Regions from separate parts of the Promicromonospora sp. NFX87 genome, predicted to be linked through region 1. Evidence: riboswitches for the same ligand, from Rfam matches in the RefSeq annotation. Region 1 holds a riboswitch; each other region holds the start of a gene.
The links. Region 1 has a riboswitch for cyclic di-AMP ahead of ACNYC2_RS04640 (C40 family peptidase). Riboswitches for the same ligand answer to the same signal wherever they lie in the genome.
Positions count from the first base shown of each region.

Region 2: linked by a shared signal. The riboswitch ahead of ACNYC2_RS19390 (C40 family peptidase) and the one ahead of ACNYC2_RS04640 (C40 family peptidase) in region 1 are both predicted to bind cyclic di-AMP.
Region 3: linked by a shared signal. The riboswitch ahead of ACNYC2_RS01670 (C40 family peptidase) and the one ahead of ACNYC2_RS04640 (C40 family peptidase) in region 1 are both predicted to bind cyclic di-AMP.
Region 4: linked by a shared signal. The riboswitch ahead of ACNYC2_RS27525 (C40 family peptidase) and the one ahead of ACNYC2_RS04640 (C40 family peptidase) in region 1 are both predicted to bind cyclic di-AMP.

Region 1 is NZ_CP183413.1:1,047,876-1,055,350, forward strand. It holds gene rnc (ribonuclease III) at 1-197, shown strand, start outside; gene mutM (bifunctional DNA-formamidopyrimidine glycosylase/DNA-(apurinic or apyrimidinic site) lyase) at 190-1,299, shown strand; gene ACNYC2_RS04635 (NAD(P)-dependent oxidoreductase) at 1,388-2,365, opposite strand; gene ACNYC2_RS04640 (C40 family peptidase) at 2,479-3,393, opposite strand; cyclic di-AMP (ydaO/yuaA leader) riboswitch at 3,397-3,546, opposite strand; gene ACNYC2_RS04645 (phytoene desaturase family protein) at 3,693-5,297, shown strand; gene ACNYC2_RS04650 (GNAT family N-acetyltransferase) at 5,315-5,752, shown strand; gene cydC (thiol reductant ABC exporter subunit CydC) at 5,832-7,475, opposite strand, start outside.
Region 2 is NZ_CP183413.1:4,321,161-4,328,635, reverse strand. It holds gene ACNYC2_RS19400 (cysteine hydrolase family protein) at 1-567, opposite strand, end outside; gene ACNYC2_RS19395 (purine-cytosine permease family protein) at 564-1,988, opposite strand; gene ACNYC2_RS19390 (C40 family peptidase) at 2,084-2,845, opposite strand; cyclic di-AMP (ydaO/yuaA leader) riboswitch at 2,845-3,028, opposite strand; gene ACNYC2_RS19385 (FAD-binding oxidoreductase) at 3,153-4,499, opposite strand; gene ACNYC2_RS19380 (substrate-binding domain-containing protein) at 4,591-5,646, opposite strand; gene ACNYC2_RS19375 (MarR family transcriptional regulator) at 5,733-6,119, shown strand; gene ACNYC2_RS19370 (HoxN/HupN/NixA family nickel/cobalt transporter) at 6,387-7,472, opposite strand.
Region 3 is NZ_CP183413.1:344,631-352,105, reverse strand. It holds gene rocD (ornithine--oxo-acid transaminase) at 1-669, shown strand, start outside; gene ACNYC2_RS01680 (aminotransferase class I/II-fold pyridoxal phosphate-dependent enzyme) at 716-1,960, shown strand; gene ACNYC2_RS01675 (universal stress protein) at 2,027-2,992, opposite strand; gene ACNYC2_RS01670 (C40 family peptidase) at 3,184-3,930, opposite strand; cyclic di-AMP (ydaO/yuaA leader) riboswitch at 3,981-4,172, opposite strand; gene ACNYC2_RS01665 (metal-dependent transcriptional regulator) at 4,356-5,072, opposite strand; gene serC (phosphoserine transaminase) at 5,162-6,265, shown strand; gene ACNYC2_RS01655 (MHYT domain-containing protein) at 6,384-7,235, shown strand; gene ACNYC2_RS01650 (MarR family winged helix-turn-helix transcriptional regulator) at 7,383-7,475, shown strand, end outside.
Region 4 is NZ_CP183413.1:6,153,039-6,160,513, forward strand. It holds gene ACNYC2_RS27510 (C40 family peptidase) at 1-602, shown strand, start outside; gene ACNYC2_RS27515 (S8 family serine peptidase) at 691-1,752, opposite strand; gene ACNYC2_RS27520 (hypothetical protein) at 1,898-2,656, opposite strand; cyclic di-AMP (ydaO/yuaA leader) riboswitch at 2,957-3,154, shown strand; gene ACNYC2_RS27525 (C40 family peptidase) at 3,157-3,891, shown strand; gene ACNYC2_RS27530 (hypothetical protein) at 4,003-4,884, opposite strand; gene ACNYC2_RS27535 (GlsB/YeaQ/YmgE family stress response membrane protein) at 4,932-5,198, opposite strand; gene ACNYC2_RS27540 (ion transporter) at 5,409-6,251, shown strand; gene ACNYC2_RS27545 (class I tRNA ligase family protein) at 6,248-7,475, opposite strand, start outside.

The DNA of each region.
Region 1 (7,475 bases):
TCCACTCGACGGTGGTGATCGACGGCGTCACCTACGGCTCAGGCTCGGGTAGTGCGAAGAAGCACGCCGAGCAGGGCGCCGCCGAGGAGACCTACCGGGCCCTGCTGGAGAAGTTCCCGCTGCCCAAGGCGGGGGACGACGGCGGGGCGGCCGCCAGCCAGACCTCCGGGAGCAAGGCGCCGGTCGCCGGTGCCTGAGCTCCCCGAGGTCGAGACCGTCCGCGACGGTGTCGACAGGCTGGTCGTCGGCGCGGTGGTGCGCGACGTCGAGGTGTTCCGCGAGTACAGCGTCCGTCGGCACGACGGCGGCCCGGAGTCGTTCCGCGACCAGCTCGTCGGACGGAAGCTGAGCGCCGCCGTCCGCCGCGGCAAGTTCCTCTGGCTCCCGCTGGAAGACCCGCCGTCATCGTTGGTCGAGCCCGTCGAGACCCCCGCCGCCCCGCTGGTCAAGCCCGTCGAGACCCACCCGGCAGCAGCACTCCTCGCACACCTCGGCATGTCGGGACAGCTGCTGGTCCGGGGCGCCGTGGCGGGCGACGATCCAGGGCACGCGTCGAGCGTGGTGCTGGGTCTGGAGCAGTCCGGCGCGGAGGCGGGTCCCGGGCCGAGCCCGGCGGTGGGCACGGCAGCGGACGACTGGCGCCATCCTCACCTCCGGGTTCGCCTCCATCTGACCGGCGCCCCCTCAGGCGCGCGCTACCTGGACTTCGTGGACCAGCGGACCTTCGGTCACCTCAGCGTGCAGGACCTGGTGCCCGCGGACGGCGAGGCGCCCGCCGACGGCGGACCGGCGTCGAACATCCCGGCAGGCTACGGCTCGGACCTGCCCCTCCTGCCGCAGCCCGTCGCGCACATCGCCCGCGACCTGCTCGACCCGAACCTGGACCTGGACGGGCTGGTGCGCCGGGTGCGCCGCCGTCGGACCCAGGTCAAGCGCGCGCTGCTGGACCAGACGGTCGTGTCCGGCGTGGGCAACATCTACGCCGACGAGGCGCTGTGGCGCGCGCAGGTCCACTGGGCCCGGCCGACCGACAAGCTCAAGGCCGCGGACGTGCGCCGGGTGCTGGACTCGGCCGCCGAGGTGATGCGCGAGGCGCTGGCCCAGGGCGGCACCAGCTTCGACGAGCTGTACGTCAACGTGAACGGGGAGTCGGGATACTTCGACCGCTCGCTCGCGGTGTACGGGCAGGAGAACGAGAAATGCCGCCGCTGCGGTGCGCTGATCCGCCGGGACCCCTTCATGAACCGCTCGTCGTTCTCGTGCCCGATCTGCCAACCGGCCCCCAGATCGCCGAAGTAGAGCACGCGTCCGGACACCCCCTCTACCTCGACAACAGGCCGATGCTGAAGTAGAGCGGGTGTCCGGACACCCGCTCTACTTCGCGGCACTACCTCGTGGCTACGTTGCGGAGTTTCGCGCCCGTGCGCCAGGCCGTGAGCTGGTCCGCGAGGAAGCGGGCGGCGCCGCGCGGCCGGCCACCCGCCACGTGGGGCGTGAGGATCAGGTTCGGGAGGTCCCAGAGCGGGGAGTCCTCCGGCAGCGGCTCCGTCTCCATGACGTCGAGCGCGGCTCCCGCGAGCCGCCCGGACCGCAGCGCGTCGGCGAGCGCTTCCTCGTCCACCGTCGCACCCCGGCCGACGTTCACGAACCGGGCAGTCGGCGGCAGCAAACCCAGCAGGCGGGCGTCGAGGATGTGCCGCGTCGCGGGGATCGCGGGCAGCAGCGAGATGAGCAGGTCGGTCTCGGCGAGCAGGGCGTCCAGTCCGTCCGGCCCCACCACGGGGTACCCGGAGCGCTCGCCCGCACGCGAGGCGACGCCGGTGACCCGCGCACCGAGCGCGGTCAGCAGCGGGGCCAGCCGCAGGGCGATCGACCCGAAACCCCAGATCGTCACGCGTGCGCCGTCGAGCGTGTACTCGCGGCCGGTGACCGGGTCGGCCTGGGCGAACGCGATCTCCTTGGCCCAGTGGTGCTCCCGCTGCGCGGCGAGGGAGACGTCGATGCGGCGCACCGTCGCCAGGACCAGCGCCAGGGTGTGCTCGGTGACCGTGTCGTCGTGCAGGGACTGGCCGGAGGAGATGACGACGTCGGGCGCGAACCCGGCACGCAGCGCGACGTCGGGCCCCGCGGAGAGGGTCTGCACCCAGCGCAGCCGGGGGAGCCGGAGGGCGGCGTCGGCGAGGATCTTGGGCGGGCTCGACCAGGTGACCAGCATCTCGGCGTCGGTGTGCTCCTCGGGGACCGGCTCGTTCATCGCGTAGGCGACGACGGTGTCGGTGCCGCCGGGCGCGAAGGAGGCTCCGCCGTCGGGCAGCAGGGCCGGGAAGTCGAGGTCGAAGGGCACGTCCGGTACGAGGATCTTCACGCCCGGGACGTTACCGGACGAGCCCGGGACACGAACGAGGTGTGTCGCGCCAGGGGGTTGGCGCGACACACCTCGCGGTCCGGAACGGTGCTGCGGAGTGGCGGGGGTAGGCGTCAGCCCGTCACCCGGATGAACACCGGGTTGTTCTGCCACATCTCGCCGTACTGCACGGGGGTGCCCTCCTGCTGGGCCTCGACGACCATGCCGTCGCCCGCGTAGAGGGCGACGTGGCCCGGCGTCCACACGATGTCGCCCGGCTGCGCCGAGGCGGCGGAGACCTGGTACCCGATGGTCGAGATCGCGCTCGAGCTGTGGGGGATCGAGATACCGAGCTGGCCGTAGACGTACTGGATGAGCCCTGAGCAGTCGAAGCCGCTGGGGGAGGCTCCGCCCCACACGTAGGGCACACCGACGTACTCGAGTGCGAGGTTGACGGCCTGTTGGCCCAGCCCGGACGAGTCCGCGGCGGCAGCGGCCGCTGCCTCTGCGGCCGCCTCGGCCTCCGCGGCGGCTTCGGCTGCCTCAGCCTCGGCCTTCGCCTTCGCCTCGGCTTCCGCCTTGGCACGAGCCTCGGCCTCAGCCTTGGCCTTTGCCTCGGCGATGCCTTCCTCGGTCTCGGCGTACGGCGTCACGGACACGCGTCCGCGCTCGGCGTAGAAGTCGGCGTCCTGGGTGACCTTGACCTTGGTCACCAGGTTCTCGGCGAACCCGGCGCGGACGGTCGAGTCGACCGTGTTGCTGATCGTGTTGTTGCTGATGGTGTTGCTGACCGGCGTGGCGTTCGCGAGCGCGGCCTGCGTGTGCGTCTCGGCGGGCGCGGAGTGGGCGGTCTGGGTGAACACCGACGCCAGCATGCCGGACGTGACGACCGCGATGGCGCCGGTCCGGGCAGCGTTCTCGGCTGCGGTCTGGGTCAGTGCGGTGAAGGGGGTGAGTGCGGGGCCGTCGGCGCGGTGCCTGCCCCGGTTGCTGGAACGGCTTGCCTGGTCGTCCGCCCAGTCGTGCGTGCGGTCGGTGAGTACGGTCACCAGTGATCTCCTCGGACGCCTACGAAGTGAGCTGTCGGGTTCGGATGGGAGAGCGATTCACCCGGCCTCACAAGGAGGCTTCACCCCAAGGACACTCACGTGCCCGCTTACCTGGTTCCCCCGCCCCTGTCACGGTTCTGGCTGCCAAGGTCCGGTGACAGGGTTCGGCGTCCGGGCCTGGACCTCCCCGTTGCTGGAGAGGCGAGATCGACCGTACCTGCCCCTCGCGCAAATGTCACGATTAGGTCACATAGCGACCTGTGATGGAACGTCCTTGGCAATCTGTGCCCCATGCCACTATGGCGTCCATGACCCATTCGATGCGATCCCGGTACGACGTCGTGGTGGTGGGCGGGGGTCACAACGGCCTCACCGCGGCTGCCTATGCGGCCCGTGGCGGCCGGTCCGTCCTGGTCCTCGAACGCGCGGACCACGTGGGCGGCGCCGCCGTCTCGGCCCGCCCCTTCGCCGGGGTGGACGCGCGGCTGTCGCGCTACTCCTACCTCGTCTCGCTCCTGCCTCGCCGGGTGATCGACGAGCTCGGCCTGCCCGTCAGGCTGAAGCGCCGCCGCTGGTCCTCGTACACACCGGTGGCCGACGGCGGCCTCCTCGTCGACAGCCAGGACGACGTCGCCACGCGCGCCTCGTTCCGGCGGCTCACCGGTTCGGACGCCGACTTCGAGGCCTGGGGCCGCTTCTACGCCATGACCGCCGAGGTGGCCCGCCGGCTCGCGCCGACCCTCACCGAACCCCTGCTCCCGCGGTCGGCGGTCCGGGACCTCGTGGTCGACGGGGTGGGCGAGGAGGCCTGGCGCGCGCTCTTCGAGGAGCCCCTCGGAGAGGTGCTGCGCCGCACCTTCGCCGACGACGTGGTCCGCGGGGTCGCGGCCACCGACGGCCTGATCGGCACGTTCGCCGACATCGACGAGCCGTCCCTGCGGCAGAACCGCTGCTTTCTCTACCACGTCATCGGCAACGGGACCGGCGACTGGGACGTGCCGGTGGGCGGCATGGGCGCCGTCTCGGGCGCCCTGCGCGACGCCGCGGTGGCCGCCGGCGCGACGATAGTCACCTCGGCGACGGTCACCGCCGTCGATCCAGGTGCACCCGGCGCCTCCGGCGCGGAGGTCGCCTGGACCGACGCCGACGGGCGCACCCAGGGCGTCACGGCCGGCCACGTGCTCGCGGCGTGCGCCCCGGCGGAGCTGGACCGGCTGCTGGGCGGCGACGCCTCGACGACTGCCGACCGCCCCGAGGGCGCCCAGCTCAAGGTGAACATGCTGCTGACCCGACTGCCCAGGCTGCGCGACGACGTCGACCCCGTCGCCGCGTTCAGCGGGACCCTGCACGTCAACGAGTCCCTGACCCAGCTCCAGGCAGCGCACGCGCAGGCCGCCGCCGGGCGCATCCCCGACCTGCCGCCCAGCGAGATCTACTGCCACACGCTCACCGACCGGACGATCCTCGGGCCGGAGCTCGCCAAGACGGACGCGCAGACCATCACGCTGTTCGGGCTGCACATGCCGGCACGGCTCTTCCGCACCGAGCCCGACGTCGCCCGTGAGCGGGCGCTCCGGGCCACGCTCGCCTCCCTCGACTCCGTGCTCGCCGAGCCGATCGAGGACGTGCTCGCGCTCGACGCCGACGGCGCCCCCTGCCTCGAGGTGCGCACCCCCGTCGACCTGGAGCGCGACGTCGGGCTGCCGGGCGGGCACATCTTCCACCGCGACCTCAGCTGGCCGTTCGCCGAGCCGGACGACGGCGACGAGTCCGGCCGCTGGGGCGTCGCGACCGAGCACCCCCGGGTGCTCCTGGCGGCCGCCGGAGCCCGCCGCGGCGGTGGCGTCAGCGGTATCCCCGGCCGGGCGGCGGCCATGGCGGTGCTCGGGGGCGACGCCGGCTGACGACCTACGATGTGGCGGTGCACATCCGACGCGCCCTTCCCGTCGACGCCCCTGCGATCGCCCCGCTCCTCGGTCAGCTCGGTTACCCCAGCACCGCGGAGGACGTCGCCGCCAGGTTCGCCCGTGTCGCGGGCAGCGAGACCGACGCGGCCTGGCTGGCGGTAGACCCGGACGAAGCCGATGCGGAGGCAGTCATCGGGTTCGCCTCAGGCCACGTCCGCTGGGCCTACGAGCTCGATGCGCCGGTGGCCCAGCTCACCGCACTGGTCGTCGCCGAGACGAACCGCGGCACTGGAGCAGGGCGCGCTCTCGTCGCGACCTTCGAGGAATGGGCAATCGCCGCGGGCGCCGCACGGGCCACCGTCTCGTCGTCCTTTCGCCGCACGGGCGCGCACGCCTTCTACGAGCGGCTGGGCTACGAGCAGCTCTCGAAGAAGTTCGACAAGCGCCTCTGACGCTCTGCCCCCTCCGGCGAACCCGATCGGCCATGCGGTTGCTGCCAGGAAGGGCCCCGGTCTGGCAGCAACCGCATGGTCAGCCCTCCTGGGTTGCTGACCAGGCGTAGGAGGGGTCGGTCGCGAGGAGGTGCTCGTGGCTGCCGCGGGCCACGACGGTCGCCGGGATCGCGCCCGTCGTCGCACCCGCGATCGTGGCGGGCGTGCCGTTCCCGAGCAGCAGGACCTCGTCGGCGGCCGCGAGCGGCGTCAGCCGATGGGTCGCCAGGAGCACCGCCCGCCCCGTCTCCCGCGCGTGGTCGGCGAGGGTGCGGACCAGGGCGTCCGCGGTCTCGCCGTCGAGATGCTCGGCGGGCTCGTCCACGAGCAGCACCCGGGCGGGGGCGAGGAGCGCGCGAGCGACCAGGAGCCGACGGCGTTCCCCGCCCGAGACCGCCGCCGCGTCCGTGCCGACCAGGGTGTCCAGCCCTTCGGGAAGCGCGGCGAGCCAGTCACCCAGCCCGACGGAGATGAGCGCGGCCCGAGCCTCGGCCTCCGTAACGTCGCCCCGCGCGACCCGCAGGTTCTCCAGCACGCTGGTGTCGAACAGGTGCCCATCCTCGGCAACGAACAGCCTGTCGATCGACGTGGTCGGCAGAACGTCAGTTGATCGGTAACCGGGACTGCCGACCTCCTGACGTTCTGCCGACCACCCGCCCACGCGGCCCGTCAGGGGCGGGATCAGGCCCGCCGCGGTCATCAGCAGCGTCGTCTTCCCGACGCCGGACGGTCCCGCCAGGGCCGCCACCGAACCCGGGCGCAGCGTGAGGGACACCTGCTCGACGACGGCACGCGGCCGGCCGTCGCCGTCGGGCCAGCCGGCGGTCACGCCGTCGAGCACGAGCAGGGCGTCGTCCTCCGACCCCGACGTGTCAGACCCTGAGGTCACCCGAGTGACCTGTGGGTCTGACACCGGAGCGGAGTCCGGCAGCAGCTCCAGCAGCCGCCGCGCGGCCTCCCGCGACCGGTGCAGCTGGACCGCCGCCGCCGGGAGCCCGGCGGTCGCCTCGAACACGGCGAGCGGCGTCAGCACGACCACCGCCAGCGCCTCCACGGACAGCGAGCCCGACAGCGCCGCCGGGACCCCCAGCGCGAGCGAGGCGAGCACCGCCAGACCCTGTGCGAGCGCCCCCAGGGCCGCTGCCAGCCCGGAGGTGCGGGCGCCGTCGTCCGCGACGGCGGACAACCGGGCGTCGGCGTCATCCAGGTCCGCCAGCCGCGCCCGGAAGCGCCCGGAGACGCGCAGCGGCGCCGACTCCTCGAGGATCTCCAGGGACAGCGCGGTCACCTCGCCGCGGGCAGCCGCGCCCCGCGCCTCCGTCCGTGCGGCCGCCCGGGCCGCGAGCCACGGCGTCACCACCCCGGCCAGCACCAGGCACAACGCCAGCGCCACCCCCGCAGCGGGCAGCAGCACACCCAGCAGGATCACCGAGCCGAGCGACGTCACCACCGCGACACCCGCCGGCACCACCGAGCGGACCACCACGTCGCCGACGTCGTCCACGTCCTGGCCGATCCGTGCGAGGAGCTCGCCGCGCCGGACCGTCACCGGACGGTCGTCGGCGGCGAGCCGGTCGTACAGGTTGGCGCGGAGCGCCGCCATGCCCCGCAGCGCGACGTCGTGGGAGGCGAGGCGCTCGCAGTAGCGCAGGACGCCGCGCCCGATCCCGAACGCCCGCACCGA
Region 2 (7,475 bases), 3.3 Mb from region 1:
CTGCGCCGTCGTGACCTCGATCAGCGGCGCGTAGAGCCGCATGACGTCCAGCGCGCGCTCGTGGTTCTCCGGCGTCGAGCCGGCGCAGGCGTCGGCGACCACGAGCACGCGGCGGCCCGCGTCGGCGGCGGCGAGCGCCGTCGAGATCACGCAGCAGTCGGTCGCGACGCCGGCGAGCACGAGCGTGCCGGCGTCGTGCGTGGCGGCGGCCAGCTCCGGGCCCCACTTGCCGAACGTGGGGAGCGCGACGACGGGCGCCCCGGCGTCCGCGACGTCGGCCAGGTCGGTGATCTCGTAGAGCGGGTCGTCCTCGGGCACGAGTGCGAACGGCCACTGTTCGAAGTAGGCGCGCCAGGCGCCGTCGGGCACCGTGGGGGCGATGTACCTGGTGAGGACCGTGCGGCCCGAGAAGGCGGGGAGCAGACGGCGGGTTCCGGCGAGCGCGGCCGGGTAGTCGGGGGAGGCCCATGGGCTGGGCGGACGCGCGAAGACGTCCTGCATGTCGATGACGACCAGTGCCGTGTCGAGCCCGGGCGGCGCGACGGCGGCCGCTCCGCCGTCGCTCACCGCTCCTCCTGGCGGCGGACGGCGCGCGCGGTGAGCAGGAGCGTGCCGAAGAAGCCGAGGGCCAGGGCGACGAGCACGCCCAGGTTGGCGTACGCCCAGTTCCCGTCGACACCGCCGAGCGGGCCCAGCAGGTAGCCCTGCCAGGCGAGCCACGGCGCGTAGGTGTTGGTCACGAGGCCCCACCCGATGGCGGTGCCGCCCAGCACCAGCGCCACGGCGGACCAGTTCACGGATCCGTACCGGCCGGCGGCGTCGTACAGGTCGGCGTCGGTGTAGTCGCGGCGGCGCAGCAGGATGTCGGCGAGCAGCACGCCGCACCACGCGGCGACGGGTACGCCCAGCGTGATGAGGAAGCCCTGGAAGGGGCCGATGAACGAGTCCGCGACGAACACGACGTAGATCGCGCCGATCACCATGAGCCCGCCGTCGATGGCGGCGGCGACCCAGCGCGGGGCGGGCAGGCCCAGGGACAGCAGTGCGAGGCCTGAGGAGTAGATGTCGAGCGCCGCGCCGCCGATCAGCCCGGCCAGGGCCACCACGACGAACGGGATGAGGAACCACGTGGGCAGGAGCGTGGACAGGGCGCCGATCGGGTCGGCGCCGATCGCCGCGTTCAGGTCGGGGTCCGAGCCGGCGAGCAGCAGGCCGAACACGAGCAGCACCACGGGGGCCAGTGAGGCGCCCAGCGTGGTCCAGCCGACGATCCGCGGGCCGGAGGCGGAGCGGGGCAGGTAGCGCGAGTAGTCGGCGGCCATGTTGACCCAGCCCAGGCCGAACCCGGTCATCATGAACACGAGACCGCCGATCACCTGCGGTGCGCCGCCGGCGGGGATCGCGGCGACGGTGGCCCAGTCGACGTGGTCGGCCACCAGGATGATGTAGACGACGGTGAGCACGGCGGTCAGCACGGTGATGATCACCTGCAGCCGCATCACGAGGTCGAACCCGAAGACGCCTGCGGCCACGACGATGCTCGCCACGACCACGAGGGCCACGATCTTGGTGACGGTTCCGCCGCCCCAGCCGAGCGCCCCGAGCACGGTCGAGGTCGCGAGCGTGGCAAGGGCCACGAGCACCGTCTCCCAGCCGACGGTGAGGATCCAGGACAGCAGGGAGGGCAGCTTGTTGCCGCGCACCCCGAACGCCGCGCGGGACAGCACCATGGTGGGCGCCGAACCGCGCTTGCCCGCCAGCGAGATGAACCCGCAGAAGAGGAACGACACCACGATGCCGAACGCGCCGATCACCGTCGCCTGCCAGAACGAGACACCGAAGCCGAGCAGGTAGGAGCCGTAGCCGAGTCCGAGCACGGACACGTTGGCCCCGAACCAGGGCCAGAACAGGCTGCGGGGCGCGCCGTGCCGCTCGGACTCGTCGATCGTGTTGAGGGCGTTGGTCTCGACCGCCGTGGGGACGCTCATGGTGGCGATCCTGCCACCTGCCGGTGACACGCACGAGAGGCCCGCACCGATGTGGTGCGGGCCCCTCGGGTGGCTGGGTTCAGCCGGCGCGGACGTCAGCCGACGCGGATGAAGGTCGGGCTGTTCTGCCAGATCTCCGTGTAGCGCACGGTCTGGCCGGGGACCGGCGCCTCGACCTGCATGCCGTCGCCCGCGTAGATCGCGACGTGGCCGGGGCTCCAGATGAGGTCGCCCGGCTGGGCCTCGGCCTGCGAGACCGGCGTGCCGGCGTAGCGCTGCTCCGCCGAGGAGTGCGGCAGGTCGATGCCGATCTGCGCGTAGACGTACGACGTGAACCCGGAGCAGTCGAACCCGGCGGGCGTCGAGCCGGCCCAGACGTACGGCACACCGAGGTACTGCATGGCGATCGACACGATCTCGGACCCTCCGGCGGAGGCCGGGGCGGCCTGCTCGACGGGCGCGGCGGTCTCGACGACCTCCTCGACGACCGGCTCGGGCTCGGGTTCCGGGGCGGGGGTCACCTCGATGGTGCCCGTCTCCAGCGTGAACTTGCTGTCGGCGGCTACCTGCACGGCGGGTGCGGTGTTCACGGCCTCGACCACCACGGCCTCGGCGACCGAGCCCTGCGACGTCTTGTTCAGGAGGTCGAGCTCGGCGGTGGACGGGCTGTTGTCGGCCACCGGCGCGGCGTCCGCGGGAACGCTGAGCAGGGAGACCGCCAGGCCGGAGCCGGCGACGACGAGTGCGCCGCGGCGGGCGGCACCTGAGATGCCCCGCGCCGCGGCACGGGAGAGGGGAGTCAGCGGGGTGATCGGTCTGCGGGCAGCACGGTGGCGCCCAGGCGTGCGAGTAGTCAAGAGCTTCTCCTGACGCCTACGAGGTGAGCTGTCGGATTCGGATCGGAGAATGACCCGGCCGCGTACTACCGGTGCGGCTTCACCCCAAGGACACCGTCTCGGTGCCCGCTTACCTGGTTCCCCCGTCCCTGTCTTTTGTCTGTGCAGTCTCGAGGAGGTGACAGGGCTCGGCGCCCACCTCGAGTGCCCGCGGACTTCCCGCGAACCGGAGCGACGCTAACCCCGTCCGGCCGCAAAGTCACAATCGCATCACGGCTCACGGGCCAGATCGCGTCCTACTTGACCCGAATTGTCCCTATGAGGTAGATCACTCCGCCGCCGGGGGAACGTTGTGATTCCGGGCAAACAGGTTGCTCGGGTCGTATTTCCGCTTCACCGTGGCAAGTCGCTCGTAGGTTCCCGCCGGATAGACCGCCGCGACGTCGTCCGCGGTGGTGGTCCCGAGGAAGTTCGAGTAGGCGCCGTTGACGTGCGGCGCGAGCCTGGCCCAGATCGCCGCGAGGCCAGGACGGGCGGCCTCGATCACGGGCTTCGGGCCACCGGCCACCGTCGCGACCAGCAGCTCCGCACTGCGGTGCGCGTACGCCGTCGCGTCGTCAGGGACTCGCGACACCGCGCCACCGACGCTGCGGACCGCTATCGACGGCGCACCCGCCGACGTCCCGACCTCGGCGAGGATCCGCAGCACGTCGGGCACCGACTCCCGCTCGACGAAGCCGCTGTGGCCCAGCAGTTCGAGACCCGGCGGCAGCGCCGCGCCCTCCACGAGGATGTCGGCGTAGGCGTGCGGCGCGACGTCGTCCTCCAGCACCGTCCCGAGCCGGCGGATCGGGTCGAGCGCCCTGGCCGCGAGCTCCGGGTCGTCGCCGTCGAACGCCACATGGATCTCGAGCGGCGCCTCCGGGCCGCCCGCGAACGGGTTGGCCACGTTCGCGATCGAGGTGAGCTCCTCGGGCGCCGTGCGGAGGTGGTCCGCCCAGCCCTGGAGCACGACGGCGGTCTCCGCGGCGGGGAACGTGATCTTGCCGAAGAAGACCGCTGTCGTCGGGTGGGCCACGAACTCGAAGGAGGTCACGACGCCGAGGTTGCCGCCGCCCCCGCGGACCGCCCAGAACAGCTCGGGGTTCTCCTCGGCGCTCGCGGGCACGACCACGCCGTCGGCGGTGACCAGCTGCGCGGCCACCAGGTGGTCGAGCGTCAGGCCGTGCTTGCGGACCTTCCAGCCGATGCCGCCGCTCAGCGTCAGCCCGCCGACCCCGACGCTCCTGGTGTCGCCGGAGGAGATCGCGAGGCCGTGCGGCGCCAGCGCCTCGGCCACCTGGCCCCAGGTCGCGCCGCCGCCCACCCGGACGAGACGGCGGTCCTCGTCGATCACCTCGACGTCGGCGAGCCCGCTCAGGTCGATCACGATGCCGCCGTCGTTGGTGCCGAAGCCGGGAAAGCTGTGGCCGCCGCCGCGCACGGAGAGCGTCAGCCCTGATCCGGCGGCGAACCGGACGGCCGTCTGCACGTCGCCGACCGTCTTGGGGCGCAGGACGAAGGCCGGGCTGCCCGCGACCAGCTTCGCGCGGCTCACCGCCTCGTACTCTGCCGCGCCCGGCTCGATGACGTCGCCGCCGAAGTCGCGCCGGAGGTTCTCGATCGCTGAGGTCATGGGATTCCTTCCACAGGGGGCGCGTGGTGCGCCCGATGTGGAAGAGACTCCTCAGCTCAGAGAGATGTGACCGCGAGAGGTGTGACGGCGGTCACAGCTCGCCCATCAGGTCGAAGTCGAAGCCCTCGGCGCGCGCGAGGTAGAGGCGGTGCTGGGCGTGGTTGCCCTGGAACCGCATCGGGCCGCGCGGTCCTTCGTACACGACGCCGTCCACCGATCGGTCGGTCGCCGCGACGGCCGCGCTCCCGGCCCGCTCGACGATGGTGCGCAGCGCGAAGATCCCCTCGTAGCAGGCCTCCGCCGCGGCGCCGACGGCGGGGGCGTGCACGCCGTGGTGGGCCGTGTAGCGGCCGATGAGGTCGAGCGCCTCGCCCGTCGCCAGGCTCCGGAACCAGCCGCCCGTCGAGTACAGGTTGGCCGTGCCGCCCACGCCGCTGCCCATGAGCATGTTCTCCTCCATGAGCGTGCTGAGGCGGACCACTCGCTCGTGCAGGCCCTGCCGGGCGAACGCCCTGTTGAACCGCACGGCGTTCTGGCCGACCATCAGCATCAGCACGCCGTCGGCCCGCGACGCCTCGATGTCGTTCACGACGCCGCCGAGCTCCGCGCGGCTCGCTCCCTGCTCGGCCAGGAACCGGGTGCCGGCGAACTCGACGCCGAGCGTCGTGGCCTGGGAGGACAGCACCTGGAACGTGCGCCGTGGCCAGGCGTAGTCGTCACCGACGACGTACCAGGTCCGCACTCCGAGCTCGGCCCGGAGCCGGGAGATCGCTGGGAAGAGCTGCGCAGACGGGACCTCGCCGGTGACGTAGAGGCCCGGCCGGGTCTCGGAGCCCTCGTACGCGGCCGGGTAGACGTACGGCACGCGGCGCTGCACCAGCGGCACGACGGCGTTCCGCACCGCCGAGGTGTGCCACCCGGTCAGCGCGTGGATGCTGCCGCCGGTCAGCACCCCGGCCACCTGACGCCGCAGGACGGGGAGCGGCTGACCCGCGTCGAGGAACTGGGCACGCACCGGACGGCTGAGGATCCCGCCCGTCGCGTTCAGCTCCGCCACGGCCAGCTCCGTCACGGCCTGGCACGACGGACCGTAGATCCCCCCGGGACCCTGGAAATGCAGGAGGGCACCGATGACGAAGTCCGACATGACGCCCCGTCCCGGTGATGGGCCCTTTCCTGGGCTCGGCCTGTGTTGGCGGGTAGTGTACGAGCACACAGGAAGGGCACGCGCTCATGCGGACTGCTGATGAGACGGTCACGGCTACGCCCCACGGCGACGTGGCTGACGCGATGTCCGCGACCGTGCTGCGCGAGTCCGTCCTCGCTGCCCGCCGCGCTGCCCGGAACGCCGCCGAGGTGCTCGGCCCGGAGGGCTACACGCTCGACGAGTGGCTGGTGCTCGACGTCCTGGGCGCGGGCGACGGCCTGACCATGTCGCAGCTGCGCGAGGCGGTGCTCGCCGACAAGGCGACGCTCGGCCGCCGGGTCGACGACCTGCTGACCAAGGCGCTCGTCTACCGCGAGGTCGACGCCTTCGACCGCCGCGTGATCCGGGTCTACCTCTCGTCCCGCGGCCGCGACGTGCTCGCCCGGCTGACGGCGCGGCTCGCGCAGGGCTGAACGCCCTCCGCCCGTGGCCTGCTGGCGCGCCGGGTGTTCTGCCAACGCGTGGGCCGGGTGGGCGCCCCGGGTGGTGAGGTACACCCGAAGCGTGGGTGCCAGGTCTCCTGAATAACGTCCACCTGCGCCCGACTCAGTTCAGCCTGGCTGAATAGTTCGGGACGGGCCGCAATGCCGGGGCACAGCCGAACGCAGTTCAGCCCAGCTGGCACCCACCCAAAGGGCTCTGTGCGCCCCCGCGTCTTCACAACTGCAGGCTCGACGCACCTATGCCGTCGGCCGCCTGTTTCGCCGAGGGGAAGTGAGGTAGGCGCCCGCGCCCCAGGCCAGCAGCAGCACCACCGTGAGCACCACGCCGTACGGCTCGAGGCTCACCGAGGCTCCCGGCACCCAGCCCAGCCACGGCGCGTGCTCGACGGCGACCTGGACGAGAGTCACGAGGCCGATCCCCAGCGCGGCCAGCGCCGAGATGCCCGTGACGACGACGTCGTAGCGCATCCGGGTGCCCGTCTCGCCCACCTTGACGGTGCCCGCCATGCTGCCGTCTGCAGTTGCCCGGCCGCTGCCCGCGTGGGTGTAGACACGTCGGGCCACCGCGCCCTGGGCCGAGTCCAGCAGCGACATGCCCGCGGCGAACAGCACCGCGAGCGGCAGCGCCGAGTACCACGCGACCTGGCCGACGGCGGCGGACGCCGTGATCGCCAGCAGGCCGATCTCCGTGGCCGTGTCGAACCCGAGCCCGAACACCAGCCCGACGACGTACATCCGGGCCGGCCTGTCCGTCGACCACTCGAACCGGCGCAGCAGCCAGGTGACCGGACCGCCGGCGTGGTGCGTGTGGCCTTCCGGGTCGGCGCTCCCCGGGGCGGCGCCGGCCCGCCCGCGCAACGCGCGGCGCAGCATGGCGATGTTGACGGCGGCGATGGCCAGCAGGAACGTCCCCGAGACGAGCGGTCCCCAGACGCCGGTCGCACGGCGCAGCCGCGACGACTCGTCGCCGAGCATCGGCGCCAGGGCGTGCACGCCGAGGGCCAGGAGCAGGGCGGCGCCGAGGACCACCGTCGAGTGCCCCAGCGAGAACCAGAGCCCGACCCCGCGCGCGTCCCGGTCCGCGCGGACCAGCCTGCGGGTCGTGTTGTCGATGGTGGCGATGTGGTCGGCGTCGAACGCGTGGCGCAGCCCCAGCGCGTAGGCCGCCAGCCCCATCGCCACGGTGATCGCCCCGGTGCCGCCGTCCGCGGCCAGGGTCGCGGCCAGGCCGCCGATCCCGACGACGTGGAGCGCGACGACGACGGGGACCGTCGCGCCCCAGCGCTCGCGGTGGGTCGAAAGGTCGGTCGGGCTGGTGCTCATGTG
Region 3 (7,475 bases), 700 kb from region 1:
ACGGGTCAGTACCAGGCGCGCGCGGCGGCGTCGGGCAAGGTGCTCACCGAACGACTCGAGGCACTCGTCGAACGCGGCCTGCTGGCCGAGGCCCGCACCATCGGGCTGTGGGCAGGCATCGACCTCGACCCCGCGCTCGGCACCGGGCGCGAGCTCTGTGAGGCGCTGCTGGAACGCGGCGTCCTCGCCAAGGACGCGCGTACCGAGACGGTCCGCCTGTCACCGCCGCTGTCGATAGTCCAGCCCGAGCTGGAGATGGCGCTCGACATCCTCGAGGAGTCGCTGGTCGCGCTCCGCGGCGAGCACTCCGCGGCCGCCGCCAACGAGATGGCGAACGCAGCGGCTGATGAGGCTGCGGACACGGCAACGACCCCGGCAACGGACGAGCCGGCGGACGACGCGACAGGCGACGCGACGGACGGCACCTCCGACGAGGAGCCGAGCGAGGACCTGGGCGAGGCCGCTGGTGCCGACCCCGTCGCGGATCCGGTCCCGGACGTCGCTGACACCGCGGCGGAGACGAAGGATGCTCCGGCGGAGACCGAGGACGCCGCGCCGGAGACCGACCCGCCCGCCTCCCCGACCGAGGGTACGGCCGACGCTGTCGAGGACAAGGACGCCGCGGACGGCAAGGGCGAACGCTCCGAACTGTCACCGACCGCCGGCTGAGCGTAGGCTCCGGGAGGTGACCACTACGACGTCGTCCCCCACCGTCATGCTCCCGGCGCTCCCCGAGATCCAGCAGGCCTACGCCGAGCTTCAGGCCAAGGGCCTGAAGCTGGATCTCACGCGTGGCAAGCCGTCGGCCGAGCAGCTCGATCTCGCCGAGCCGATGCTGGCCCTGCCCGGCGTCGGCGTGCACGCCGACGACACGGGCACCGATGCCCGCAACTACGGCGGGCTCGACGGCGGGCTCCCGATCCGGCGCATCTTCGCCGAGCTGCTGGACGTGCCGGTCGAGCAGCTCCTCGCCGGGGGTAACGCCTCGCTCACGACCATGCACGACGTCGTCGCGTACGCCGAGCTGTTCGGGTTCCCCGAGTCCCCGAAGCCGTGGGCCCGCGAGGAGAAGGTGCGCTGGATCTGCTCGGTGCCGGGCTACGACCGGCACTTCACGATCTGCGAGGCGCTCGGCATCGAGATGATCTCCGTGCCGATGACGCCGGACGGGCCCGACGCCGAGGCCGTGGCCGCGCTCGTCGCCGAGGACCCCACCATCAAGGGCATGTGGGTTGTCCCCACCTACTCGAACCCGGACGGCGCGGTCATCACCGACGACGTCGCCCGCGCGCTGGTCTCGATGCCCGCCGCGGCGCCGGACTTCCGCATCATGTGGGACAACGCGTACGCGGTGCACCACCTGACCGACGACGAGGTGACCAGCCCGAACGCCATCGCGCTGGCCGCGGAGGCCGGCAACCCGGACCGCGTGATCATGTTCGCCTCGACGTCCAAGGTCACGTTCGCCGGCGCGGGCGTCTCCTTCCTCGCCAGCTCGCCGGCCAACATCGCCTGGTACAAGAAGCACCTGTCGGCGGCCTCGATCGGCCCGGACAAGATCAACCACCTGCGGCACGCGCTGTTCTTCGGCTCGGCCGACGGCGTGCGCGAGCACATGCGCAAGCACCGCGAGATCCTGGCGCCCAAGTTCGAGGCGGTGGCGCAGATCCTGAACGAGCGTCTGGGCGGGTCCGGCATCGCGTCGTGGACGGAGCCCAAGGGCGGCTACTTCGTGTCGCTCGACGTCGCTCCGGGTACCGCGTCCCGCGTGGTGCAGCTCGCCAAGGAGGCGGGGATCGCGCTGACGCCTGCGGGCGCCACCCACCCGTACGGCAAGGACCCGGAGAACAAGAACGTGCGCCTCGCGCCGTCGATGCCCCCGCTGGACGAGGTGCGCACGGCGATGGACGGCGTGGCGACCTGCGTCCTCCTGGCCGCCGCCGAGGCCGCGACCAAGTAGGACCCGCTCCAGCGTTGGTCGAGCTTGTCGAGACCGGTCTCGACAAGCTCGACCAACGGTCGGGCGTCAGTCCGTGCAGTGCTTGTTGACCACGAGCACGGGGCACGCCGCGTGGTGCAGCACCGCCTGGCTCGTGGAGCCCAGCAGCAGCCCGCGGAACCCACCCCGCCCGCGCGACCCCAGGACCACCAGGTCCGACGCCGTCGAGAACTCCGTCAGCAGCTCCGCGCCGGTACCGTCCAGCACGATCCGCCGGATCCGCAGGCCGGGGTTCTGCGCCTCGTACTTGTCGACCAGGACGTCCATGCCGGCCCCGATGTCGGCGAGCACCTGCTCCCGGTCGATGTTCGACGGCAGCCACGCGAGCATCCCGCTGTTCCCCACGGGCACGCCGGTGACGGCGGTCAGCTCCGCGCCCCACGCGTTCGCCTGGAGGATCGCGTGCTGCAGCGCCCGCTCGGCCTGCGGCGACCCGTCCACACCGACGACGATGCGGCGCACCTCCCGGATCTCGGCTGCCGCTGCCGTCGTGCTCGTCTCGGCGTCCGCTCCCGGCCCGGAGCCGGGCTGGCTCCAGGAGACGCCCCGGTTCGCCTCGGCGCGCAGCGGGACCACGACGACCGGGCACCGCGCGTGCGCGGGCAGTGCGGACGACACCGTGCCCAGCAGCCGCTCCGTGAACCCGCCCCGGCCGCGCGTGCCGACGACGGCCAGCCCGTAATCGCCGGACAGCTCCACGAGCACGCCCGCCGCGTCGCCGGTCGCGACCTCGGTCGTGGCGCGCACGCCGGCGTCGGCCACGCGCGCCTCCGCCTCGGCGAGGACCGACTTGGCGCCCTCCTGGATGGTCGTGTCGTCGAGGGCGGCGTATCCGCCGTCGAGCGACGCGGCCGTGAAGGACGGCAGCGAATAGCTGCAGACGATGTGCAGCGCCCAGCCCACGCGGTGCGCGTAGGCGGTGGCCCAGTCCAGCGCGTGCAGGCTCGCGGCCGATCCGTCCACCCCGACCAGTACGACCTCGGATCGCGTCATCGCAAGACCTCTCTTCGCCCAAGCACCATTGCAGTCCAACGCTACCGGCGGTGCGCGCGTTATGGGTGACCGGTGGCAAAACAAAGATTCGCGAAGTAGAGCGCCTGTCCGGGTCTCCCTGGCGACACCAGGGAATTTCGGACAGGCGCTCTACTTCGCGAATCTATGCTTGCGGTACTACGTGGCTGGGATCAGCCCAGGCGGATGAACGTGGGGTTCGACTGCCAGATGGTGCGGAAGTCGACGACGGTGCCCGGCTTGGACGCGTCGATCATCGTGTTGCCACCGGCGTAGATCGAGACGTGCCCGGGGGTCCACATCAGGTCGCCCGGCTGAGCCTCGGACGCCGGCACCTGGGTGCCGTAACCGGCCTGGGCCGACGACGAGTGGGGCAGGCTGATACCGAGCTGCCCGAAGACGTACTGCGTGAAGCCGGAGCAGTCCATGCCGCTCGGGCTGGCGCCACCGGAGACGTACGGCACGCCGATGTAGCGGCTCGCGATCGAGATCACGGAGTTGCCGATCGCCGACGCGGGGATGTCGACCGAGCTGGAGACGGTGCTGGCGGCTGCCTCGGCGGCCTCAGCAGCCTCGGCGGCGGCAGCCTCGGCTGCCTCCTCCGCCTCGTTCGCGGCGAGCTCCGCCTGGTAGTCCTCGTTCTCGGCGGCGGAGACCACGGAGACCGCGGACTTCTCGACGTTGAGCTCTGCGTCGGGTGCCACCGACACGACGGGTGCGTTGGAGAGCGCCTCACGGGCCTGCGTCGCCAGCGCGTTGAGGTCGACCGAGTTCATCTTCGCGTGGCCGGTCTCCACCGGAGCAGCCTGGGCGACCAGCGCGCCACCGAAGGTCGAGACGAGGAGCGCGCCACCAGCGGCTGCGACCGCGGTGCGGCGGCCTACTGCGGCGTTCTGAGCAAGTTCGGTGAACGGAGTCACTGGTCGTCGCGCAGCCCGATGGCGAGCGCGAGTCGTACGTGCAGTCACGTAGTACCTCTCCTTGAACGCCTTCGAGGTCAGCTGTCGGGTTCGGGTGGGAGAAATCACCCGGCCGAGCATCCCGAAGGAATACCCGGCTTCACCCCGAGGACGCGCCCTGGCGCCCGTTGGTGGGTCCCCCGCCTCTGTCATGCGGTCGTCTTGGGGCCCCGGCCGGTGACAGAGTTCGGCGTCCGTCCGAGGACCCCCACGAATAACTCCGTGGGAGCGGTCCGAACGTACCGGACCTCACCCTCGATGTCACGTTCCGGCAACGACTGCCAGAGCGTGTCGCGAGAGGGTTTTCGCTTTTCCGACAAACTGGACGGCGGCTGGGGAGCGACCGGACGGCAGACCGGCCAGCCGAAGGCCCCGCGAGGCCTGTCTCAGGCCGTCGCGACGAAGAGGTGGCGGGCCACGTCCTCGCCGAGCTCGAGCGCCGTACCCGCGCCGTCGACGGCCACCGTGTAGGTCCCGCCGCTGTGCTCCGCGGTGATGCGGGAGCCGGGCACCAGGCCGGCCTCGGACAGGCGAGCGAGCAGCTCGATGTCCGTCTGCAGCGGCTCCGCGATACGGGTGAGCGACGCCGCGAGCGGCTCGCCCTTGACGCCCTTCTTCGCCGCCGCCTCGAACGCGGACGGCAGCGAGATCACGCCGGTCAGGAACGGTACGTCGGTGTACTCCTCGCCGAGCTCCGAGAGGCCGGGGATCGGGTTGCCGTACGGGTCGTGGTGCGGGTGGTCGAGCAGGCCCACGAGGCGCTTCTCCACCAGGTCGCTCATCACGTGCTCCCAGCGACAGGCCTCGACGTGCACGTGCTCCCAGTCGAGCTTGATGACGTCGGTCAGCAGCCGCTCCGCGAGGCGGTGCTTGCGCATCACGCGCATCGCCTTGTCGTGGCCCAGCTCGGTGAGCTCGAGGTGCCGGTCGCCCGTCACGATCACGAGGCCGTCGCGCTCCATACGTGCGACGGTCTGCGACACCGTCGGGCCTGAGTGCCCCAGCCGTTCCGCGATGCGCGCGCGCAAGGGCGTGATGCCCTCCTCGTCGAGCTCGTAGATCGTCTTGAGATACATCTCGGTGGTGTCGATCAGATCCGTCACGTCAGCTCCCGTCATGCGCACAGCCGCCCAGTCGCCCTGGACACGTGCGGCCCGGGCGTCGGCCCAGGTTCTAGTCTAGTTCTGTGCCACTGACAATCCCGCCACACCTGCTGCCCGCCGACGGCCGATTCGGCTCCGGCCCCTCCAAGGTGCGCCCGGGTCAGGTGGATCATCTCGTGGCGAACGCGCACGTTCTCGGCACGTCACACCGGCGGACGCCCGTGAAGAACCTGGTGCACCGCATTCGTGAGGGTGTCACGGAGCTGCTCGGCGCGCCCGACGGCTACGAGGTGGTGCTGGGCAACGGCGGCGCCACCGCGTTCTGGGACGTCGCCACCCTGTGCCTCGTGGAGCGCAAGGTGCAGCACGCAGCGTTCGGCGAGTTCGGCGGCAAGTTCGCCGCGGCGACGTCGCGCGCCCCGTTCCTCGAGCCCTCCCAGGTGATCTCGGCGGAGCCCGGCGCCGTCGCCTACCTCGAGCCCGCCGCCGACGTCGACACCTACGCCACCCCGCACAACGAGACCTCCACGGGCGCGATGGCGCCGGTGCTGCGCCCGTCCGGGCCGGACGGCGCCGTCGTGCTCACCGACGCGACGTCCGGGGCCGGGGCCCTGCCCGTCGACCTGAGCCAGACCGACGCCTACTACTTCGCCCCGCAGAAGGCCTTCGCCGCGGACGGCGGCCTGTGGCTCGCCGTCCTGTCCCCCGCGGCGGTCGAGCGGGCCGCACGCGTCGAGGGCTCGGGCCGCTGGGTGCCGGAGATCCTGTCGCTCACGACCGCGATCGAGAACTCGCGCCAGGACCAGACGCTCAACACGCCCGCCGTCGCGACGCTGCTGCTCCTGGCCGACCAGGTCGAGTGGCTGATCGACCAGGGCGGGCTCGAGTGGTCCGCGAAGCGCTGCGCGACCTCCGCCGAGATCCTTTACTCCTGGGCCAGGTCGCGGGAGTGGGCGACGCCGTTCGTCGCGCGCCCCGAGGAGCGGTCCGCGGTGGTCGGCACCATCGACCTCGCCGAGGAGATCGACGCGGGACGGGTGATCTCCGAGCTGGCCGCCAACGGCGTGCAGGACGTCTTCGCGTACCGCAAGCTGGGGCGTAACCAGCTCCGGGTCGGCATGTTCCCAGCGGTCGACCCGGACGACGTCGCGGCGCTCACGGCCTGCGTCGACTACGTCGTCGAAACAGTCTGACCAGCGCGATCACGTCCGCAATATCCCTTGGACGGGGAGTTCAGCCTATTGTCCGAGCCGTGGGGACTCTGTAACGTTTCGGCATCCTAGGGAACCATTCGAGGGGCTGTTCAACACCATGCCAGTGATCGACCACTTCACCTTCGGGATCGTGACGCCGCTGCTGGCGTACGCGATCTCGTGTACCGGCGCAGCGACGGGCCTTGCGTGCACGTCTCGCGCCCGAGCAGCATCGGGCGGCACGCGCGCGGCGTGGCTCGTGTTCGGCGCCATAGCCCTGGGCGGTACCGGCATCTGGGTGATGCACTTCGTCGCCATGCTGGGGTTTTCCGCATCCGGCGTGACCATCAGATACAACATTCCTGAGACCCTCCTGAGCGCGGCGATCGCCATCGTCGTCGTGGGCGCGGGCCTCTTCATCACGGAGCTGGGCAAGCGCAAGCTGCCGGCGATGCTCGTCGGTGGCGCCCTCGCGGGCGCCGGCGTCGCAGCCATGCACTACATGGGCATGGAAGCGATGGAGATGTCGGCGGAGGTCGTCTACAACCCGGTCTACGTCATCGCCTCGATCGTCATCGCCGTCGTCGCGGCCACCGCGGCACTGTGGTGCACGGTGCACATCCGCGGCACGCTCGCCACGATCGTGGCCACCCTGGTGATGGGGCTTGCCGTGACCGGCATGCACTACACCGGGATGGCCGGGGTCTCCGTGATCAACCCGATCAACAACGTCCCCGCCGGCGCCTCGACGATGCAGCTGCTCGTGCCGCTCGTCATGGCGGTGAGCGTCGTGACGTTCCTGCTCATCCTCGGCATCGGCCTCTGGCCCACCGAGGACGAGCTGCGCACCCAGGCCGAGTTCGAGAACCGGCTCAAGGCGCACAGCGAGCAGGGCCAGCGGTTCGAGAACGTCCAGCAGGACCGGCAGCCGGGTCCCGCTCAGTTCGCGCAGACGCACCGCGCGCTCTGACCCTCGGCAGGTCCGCGAAGTAGAGCGCCTGTCCGAGTCTCCCCGGTTGTCGCCGGGAGACTCGGACAGGCGCTCTACTTCGCGGACCTGTCTCGCTGTGACCACACCCACGTACCGTTAGCAAGGCTAATGATCTAGACTGGTGCGGTGTCGAGCTCCCGCAGATCCAGCCGAAGCCCGGCCACGGTCGGGGGCGACCTTCGCGTCGCCCTGACCCGCGTCTCCCGCCGCCTGCGTGCG
Region 4 (7,475 bases), 1.4 Mb from region 1:
CGGCATCGTCCGGACTTCTCGCGACGGCGTTCGCACCCAGCGCACACGCCGTCATGGGAGACGGTTCGAACCGCCTGGCAAGCAAAGAGCTGGCGGCGGCGCCGGCCGTGCAGGTCGCGACCGACGCCAAGCTCAAGATCGAGAGCAAGGCCGTCAAGGTCACCCCCGCTCCCGAGCCGGAACCCGCCGTGGAGGCCCCCACCGAGACGGTGACGGAGGCCGCGGCCGAGAAGGTCGAGCCGGCCACCCCGGACTACGCGTCCGACGGCTCCATCGGCGCACAGGCCGTCGCGATCGCCATGCAGTACATCGGCATCGCCTACACGTACGGCGGCGAGTCGCCGGGGTCGGGCTTCGACTGCTCCGGGCTGATCAAGTACGTGTACGCCCAGCTCGGCGTCGACCTGCCGCACTCGTCGTCGTCCATGGTGGCAGCGGGCTACCAGGTCACGTCGCCCATCCCCGGTGACATCGTGTGGACCCAGGGCCACGTCTCCCTCTACGCGGGCGACGGCATGGTCGTCGAGGCGGCCAACTACGGCACCCCGGTGCGCCACACGGCCCAGTGGCAGGACTACGCGGTCTACATCCGCCCCTACTGACCCGATCCGCGAAGTAGAGCGCCTGTCCGGCTTCCGCGCGGGGTAGACCGTGCGGAGGCCGGACAGGCGCTCTACTTCGCGGATCGGGTCAGTACGCGACCGCCGCGGCCGCGTCGACGATGCCGTACCCGTACAGCGGCGTCCACACGCCGACGAGGCCCAGGAGCGGGTCGCGCGCGGTGCCGAGGATCGCGCTCTCGACCTCTGCCATCGTCCGGCCCTGGCCGTAGAGCAGCGCCGCGACCCCGGCCACGTGCGGCGTCGCCATCGACGTGCCCGCGTAGGCGTCGTAGCTGCCGCCTGCGCACGTGTCCGAGCCCGTGCCCACGGGCACCGTGGACCAGACGTCGCCGTCGCACCCGTTCAGGCCGCCCGCCCCGCCGGGCGCCGAGACGCTCTTCAGGTCGAGCTTGATCGGGAGCTCCGAGTAGTAGGCGTGGAGGCGGGCCGAGTCCGTGGCCCCGACGCAGATCGCGGAGCTGTTGAAGGCCGGGTCGGTGCACAGCGGCGTCGACGAGTTGCCTGCCGCCGCGACCGTGAGCACCCCCCGCTCACGGGCGTACGCGATGGCGTCGCGCATCAGGGTGTCGAGACCGATGATCGTCAGCAGCTGCCCGCCCGGGGCCGAGCCCAGGGAGAGGTTGATGACGTCGGCGCCGTTGTCGGCGGCCCACCGGATCCCGTCCGCGATGTCCTGCGAGGAGCCCGAGCCGGCCTCGAGGACCTTGACCGGGAGCACCTTGGCGCCGGGGGCGACACCCGCGACGCCTATGCCGTTGTCCGCCGCGGCGGCGACGATGCCTGCCACGTGCGTGCCGTGCTCGTCCCCGTCGTTCTGACCGTCGGGGCCCCTGAAGTCCCCGTCGCCGCACGGACGGACGTCCGCGCAGCCGGAGAAGGTGGCACCGGGCAGGAGCTGGCCGACGAGGTCCGGCTGGTCGAAGTCGACGCCCGTGTCGACGACGGCCACCACCGCACCCTCACCCGTGCCGGCCGACCAGGCGGCCTCGGCGTTGATCTGGTCCAGGCCCCACTGCTTGTCCCGGAGGGGGTCGTTGGTAGCGGCCTGTGCACCGGGTGCCACGGCGACGAGCACCGCCACGGCGAGGGCCGCGGAGGTGGCGGCGCCGACGAGTGACTTCCTGTTCATGTGTGCCCCCTGTGTCTGCTCGTGGGCCGGATACCCCCGAACTCGGACAAACCTATGGGGACCGGACACGCGCCGAACAGGGCGAGCAAGGCACAGCGGGTGAAAATTTACACGCCCGCAATCAGCAGGGTCGCGGGCTGCCGCCTCAGGCCCAGGCCTCGGACAGCTCGTCCTCGTCCACAGCCTCCCGGGAGAGCCGGAGCGCCGCGATCGCCGCACCGAGCAGCAGGGCGACCACCCAGGCGCCGAGCTGGTGCGCGTCGGGCACCATGGCCGCCGAGGCTAGCTCGTGCGCCACGATCGCCGCCGCGGACAGCGGGTTCTCCGTGAGCGCGGAGCCCGGCCAGATGTTCTCCTGCACGGCCAGGAGGGCCGGCCCGGCGGCCTGCAGCACCCACACGATGCCCGCGGTCGGCAGCCAGCCGAGCAGCTCGAGCGGCCGGCTGTCCACCGCGAGGCCGAACGCCACGCCGAGCGCCACCGCGAAGATCCACCACGTTCCGGTGGGGGACACCAGGTTGCCCGGCACCAGACCCCACAGCCAGCCGTCCAGGAGCACGACGGGCAGGGCCAGGGCAGGCCCGCGCAGGACGGCCGGGCCCAGGGCCACCAGGAGGCCGGCCGCCAGCCCTACGACCCCGGCAGCGACGGTGACGACGAGCATCCCGAGCGGCGCGGCGTCTCCGGGAGCACTGCCGCGGATCGCGAGCAGGCACGAGGCACCGCCCGCCGCGGACATGGCGAGCAGGGTGCCCGTCGTCGCGGCAGCGGCACCCGCCCTTGCCGAAGCCGGGATGCCCGCCGTGAGGCCGCCGAGAAGACCGCCGATCAGCGCCATGACGACCAGGCCGACCACTGCGTCGTCGGCGGTGAACGGGAGCGGCAGGAATGCGGTTGAGCGCACTGTCGAAGCCTCAGTAAGGCCTATGACCTCGTACAACGCCTGCAGGAGCCAGGGCAGAAACCCGCACACCCACCAGACGACGGCACTGATGGGAAGCACCCACCAGGCGGAGACGCGATATGCGCTTTCACCCATGCCGCCGAACGGTAGCCGATGTATGTGATGTCGGTCATAGCCTATGAAGACCGGAACGGCGCAAATCTGTGCCTTCGGCGGGTGAGACCGGAATGCGTAACCCGATCGTGACTTTTCTGGGGAAGGTGTGTACGTTGACTTCTGCCCCACCACATCGGTGGGGCCGTGAACCGGACGCCGAATCCTGTCACCGGTTCATGACCAGACGTTCGAGACAGGAGCGGGGGACCCACCTTCCCGGGCGACAGCACCATCGTCGCCCTCGGGGTGAAGCCGGACGGAACCCCCCAGTAGCCGTGCGGCCGGGTGTGTACTCCTACCCGAACCCGACAGCTGACCTCGCAGGCGGTACAGGAGACATTTAGGTGACGAACTCCCTTCGCGGACGGCATCGTGACAGCCGCCCGGCCATGACACCGCTGAGCATCCTTGCTCGTACCGCCACAGAGAACGCAGGCACCGTAGCCCGCCGAGGAGCCATCGCCGCAGCAGCCGGTGGCGTCCTGATCTCGACCATCGCGACGACGGCCCACGCGGCCCCCGCCATGGATCTGAAGACCGACGTGAAGTCCGCCAAGCTGAACACGGTCGACCTGCACTCCCTCACCGCGGTGGCCAAGCAGGCAGTCGCCGCGGCCCCCACCGTCACGGTCCCGTCCGACGCGAAGATGCCGATCGAGATGGAAGCCCTGGGCACCTCCTCGGGCGCCGACGGCAAGAAGGGCGACGGCCCCGCCGTGGTCTCGGTCGACGCGCCGGACCCGGTCCCGGTCGGCGAGCAGGCCATCAACGTCGCTTTCAACTACCTCGGCATCACGTACGTGCTGGGCGGTAACTCGCCGGCCGAGGGCATGGACTGCTCCGGCCTCATCCAGTACGTGTACGCGCAGCTCGGCGTGAACCTGCCGCACTCGTCCGGCGCGATGCTGAGCTCCGGCTACCAGGTCACCTACCCGGAGCCCGGCGACATCGTCTGGACGCCGGGCCACGTGGCCCTGTACGCGGGCGACGGCATGATCATCGAGGCCTGGGCCGCCGGCATGCCGGTGCGCTACACCGAGATGTGGCAGAACAGCCCGACGTTCATCCGCGTCGTCTGAGCCGGAGAGCCTGAGCCGAGGCCGCGGTACCGCAGTACATCGCGAGGCGTCGCCTCCGCGCCGGGTTTCCGCCCGACGCCGGAGGCGGCGCCTCTCGCGTGTCCGGACCGTTCACTCCGGCCAGTCGCAGTAGTCCGCGACGAAGGCGTAGAAGTCGGAGCGCGCGGTGTCGGGCATCGGCACGTAGACCGGCTCCTGCCGGACGCCGCCGACGCGCGCGGAGACCGGCAGGAACGTGCCCCGCTTGTCCTCGGCCACCGCATGGACGTCGCAGCGGGCGGGCACCACGGCCAGGACCACCTCGCCGGCCCCCTGTCCCGCCAGGTCCGGGCCGACCCAGCCCGAAGCGTCGCCGCCTGGGTCCGCATTCGTCATCAGGGTCGTCCCGGCGATCCGGTCGAGCGTGACCTCCGGGCCGCCGTCGACCCGCTCGATCCGCAGGGTGACCAGAGCGGTCAGCTCACCGTCGCGGGTCTCGACGGGGACGTCGGCGTCGACGGTGAGGTCGGCTCCGGCCGCTACCGCCGCTGCCGAGCAGTCCACCGCGTGGTTCCGGGCGAGGTGCCCGACGGGATCGTCCACCTCGTCGACGGCGACGTCGGTCGCCGGGCCCAGGTCGTCGCCCTCGCCGAGGGCGAGCGTGATCGTGGCGGACGGCGCAGCGGCCTCCTCAACCACCGCCAGGTCCGCGCACCTCGCCTGGCCCAGCCCCACGAAGACGGCGCGCGTGGCGCCCGGCCGCAGCACGAGGGTGCGCCCCTCCTTGGTGAGGTGTGACGGCCCGAACTGCTCGGTCCGCAGGGCCCCGGAGAGGAGCGTCAACGTCTCGCCGGAGTCGTTGGTGACCTCGAGCCGGATCTCCCGTTTGGCGTACTGCTCACGGCCCTGCGCCACCTCGACGCTGAGGTGGGAGGCGACGTCGTCGGGCACCGGGCCCTTCGCGGACGGCGGCGCGCCGCCGCCCGTACACGCGACCGCGGCCGCGCCGACCACCGACGTCAGAAGGACGAGGATGGCGGCGCGGCCGCGGTGTGCTGCGATCAGGCGGTCTTGCGGCGGCCGAAGATCGCCTGGACGATCAGGATCACGATGATCGCGCCGATCACCGAGAAGAGCCAGCTCTCCCACGACCAGAACTCGTCCAGGCTGACGTTGAAGATGAGCCCGCCGAGCCAGCCGCCGAGCATGGCGCCGAGCACACCGAGGAGCAGCGTGAGCCAGAAGCCACCCGGCTGCTTGCCCGGGATGACGATACGGGCGATCACGCCGGCGATCAGCCCAAGGATGAGAAACGCAAAGAAACCCATGATGTGTTTCCTCCAGAGTGGTGTGGCTTGCTTGCGACTACCTCAGCACTGTTCGGGCCGACTTGCCACCGGACCCGCCGAATCAGTCCCAAATCGGGACATTGCACGCAGCAAAACCTGGGCGGACGCCCGCGCTACAGTTCGGCCGGGCAAGGGCCTGAGGCAGGACCGGAGCAAGGACTCCGGGCACGTGACAGCAAGGGAGACCGCATGAACCAGGCGATCGGCACACCGGCCGAGCCACGGATCGAACCGCGCACCTGGCGGGGGCGGCTCCGTGCGTTCCTCGACCAGAGGTGGTTCGTCAACCTCGTCCTCGTGGTGATCCTGGCGAACGCCCTGATCCTGGGCGCAGAGACCATGGTGACGGGTGCAGCCCTCGATGTCCTGACCGTCATCGACTACGTCATGCTGGGCTTTTTCGTGCTCGAGCTGCTCCTGCGGATCGTCGCCCATGGCCGCCAGTTCTTCCGGGACCCGTGGAACCTTTTCGACCTCGTCGTGGTCGGCATCGCGATGGTCCCGGACGGCGCGTCACTGTCCGCACTGCGTGCTCTGCGCGTGCTCCGCGTGCTCCGCGTGATCACGGTAGTGCCGTCGCTGCGCCGTGTCGTCGACGGCCTGCTACGGGCCGTGCCGGGGATGGGCGCTGTGGGCGCACTGCTGGTCCTGGTCATGTACGTGTCGGCGGTCATCGCGACCGGCCTATTCGGCCAGGCCACACCGGAGTACTTCGGGAGCCTCTGGACGTCCCTGTTCACGCTGTTCCAGGCGATGACGGGCGAGGCCTGGCCTGACATCGCCCGCGCAGTGATGGTGGCACATCCTTGGGCGTGGATCTTCTTCGTGCTCTACATCCTGGTCGTGAGCTTCGCGGTGCTGAACCTGTTCATCGCAGTCATCGTCAACGGCATGGAGGAGATCTCCGAAGAGGAACGCAGGGACGACGAGCAGAAGGACGAGCGCCTCGACAACCTGGCCGCGCAAAACCGCGAGATCCTCGCCGAGCTCCGCTCCCTGCGCGCGAAGCTCGACGAGGGCGGCACCGCCTAGGCCAGCACCACGTTGACCAGGCGGGGCGGCCGCACCACCACGCGCCGCACCGCCCGGTCGCCCACTGCCCGGGCGACGGCCGGCCGGTCCAGGGCGGCCCGCTCCAGGTCCGCCGCCGCGACGTCGGCGGGCACCGTCAGCCGGTCGCGCACCTTGCCGTCCACCTGGACCACCGCCTCCACCTCTGTCGTCACCAGCAGAGCCGGATCCACCGCCGGCCACGGCTGCGCCGCGACCGGCGTCGTGCGCCCCAGCCGTTCCCACAGCTCCTGGGCGGTGTGCGGGGCGAACAGGTTCAGCAGCACGGCCACCGCCTCGACCGCCTCGCGGTAGGTCTCCGGGTGCCCACCCGCCCCGCCGTCCGACGCCGCCCGCCGCACCTCGCCCACCAGCTCCATCAGCCGGGCGATCGCCACGTTGAACCGCCCCGCCTCGACCAGCCCGTCGACGTCGTGCACGGTGCGATGCACCGCTCGGCGCAGGGCGCCGCCGTCCGCTGGTCGAGCCTGTCGAGGCCCAGGTCTCGACGAGCTCGACCGGCGATCGTCCAGGCGCAGCACCCGGGCCAGGAACTTCCGCATCGCCTCCGGCGAGACGTCCGCCCAGTCGACGTCGTCCTCCGGCGGGCCCGAGAACAGCATCGCCAGCCGGACGGCGTCCACCCCGTGCCGGTCCAGCTCCGCCGCCAGGTCCACGCCGTTGCCCAGCGACTTGCTCATCGCCTTGCCGTGGTTGACCACCTGGCCCTGGTTCAGCAGGCGCGCGTACGGCTCGGGCGAGGGCACCAGACCCATGTCGTACAGCACCTTGGTGACGAACCGCGCGTACAGCAGGTGCATCGTCGCGTGCTCCACCCCGCCCACGTACAGCGCGGCGGGCATCCAGCGCGCGGCGTCCTCCGGGCGGAACGGGCCGCCGTCGTACCCGGGCGACAGGTAACGCAGGAAGTACCAGGACGAGTCCACGAACGTGTCCATCGTGTCGGTGTCCCGTTCGGCCGGGCCGCCGCACCTCGGGCACGTCGTCCGTACCCAGTCGCGCGCTCCCGCCAGGGGCGAGACGTCGCCCGGGACCAGCTCGTCGCCCTCCAGGTGGGGCAGCTCGACCGGCAGCTGGTCGTCCGGCACGACCACCTCACCGCACTCCGGGCAGTGCACCACGGGGATGGGCGCGCCCCAGTAGCGCTGCCGGGACACCAGCCAGTCGTGCAGGCGGTAGGTCGTG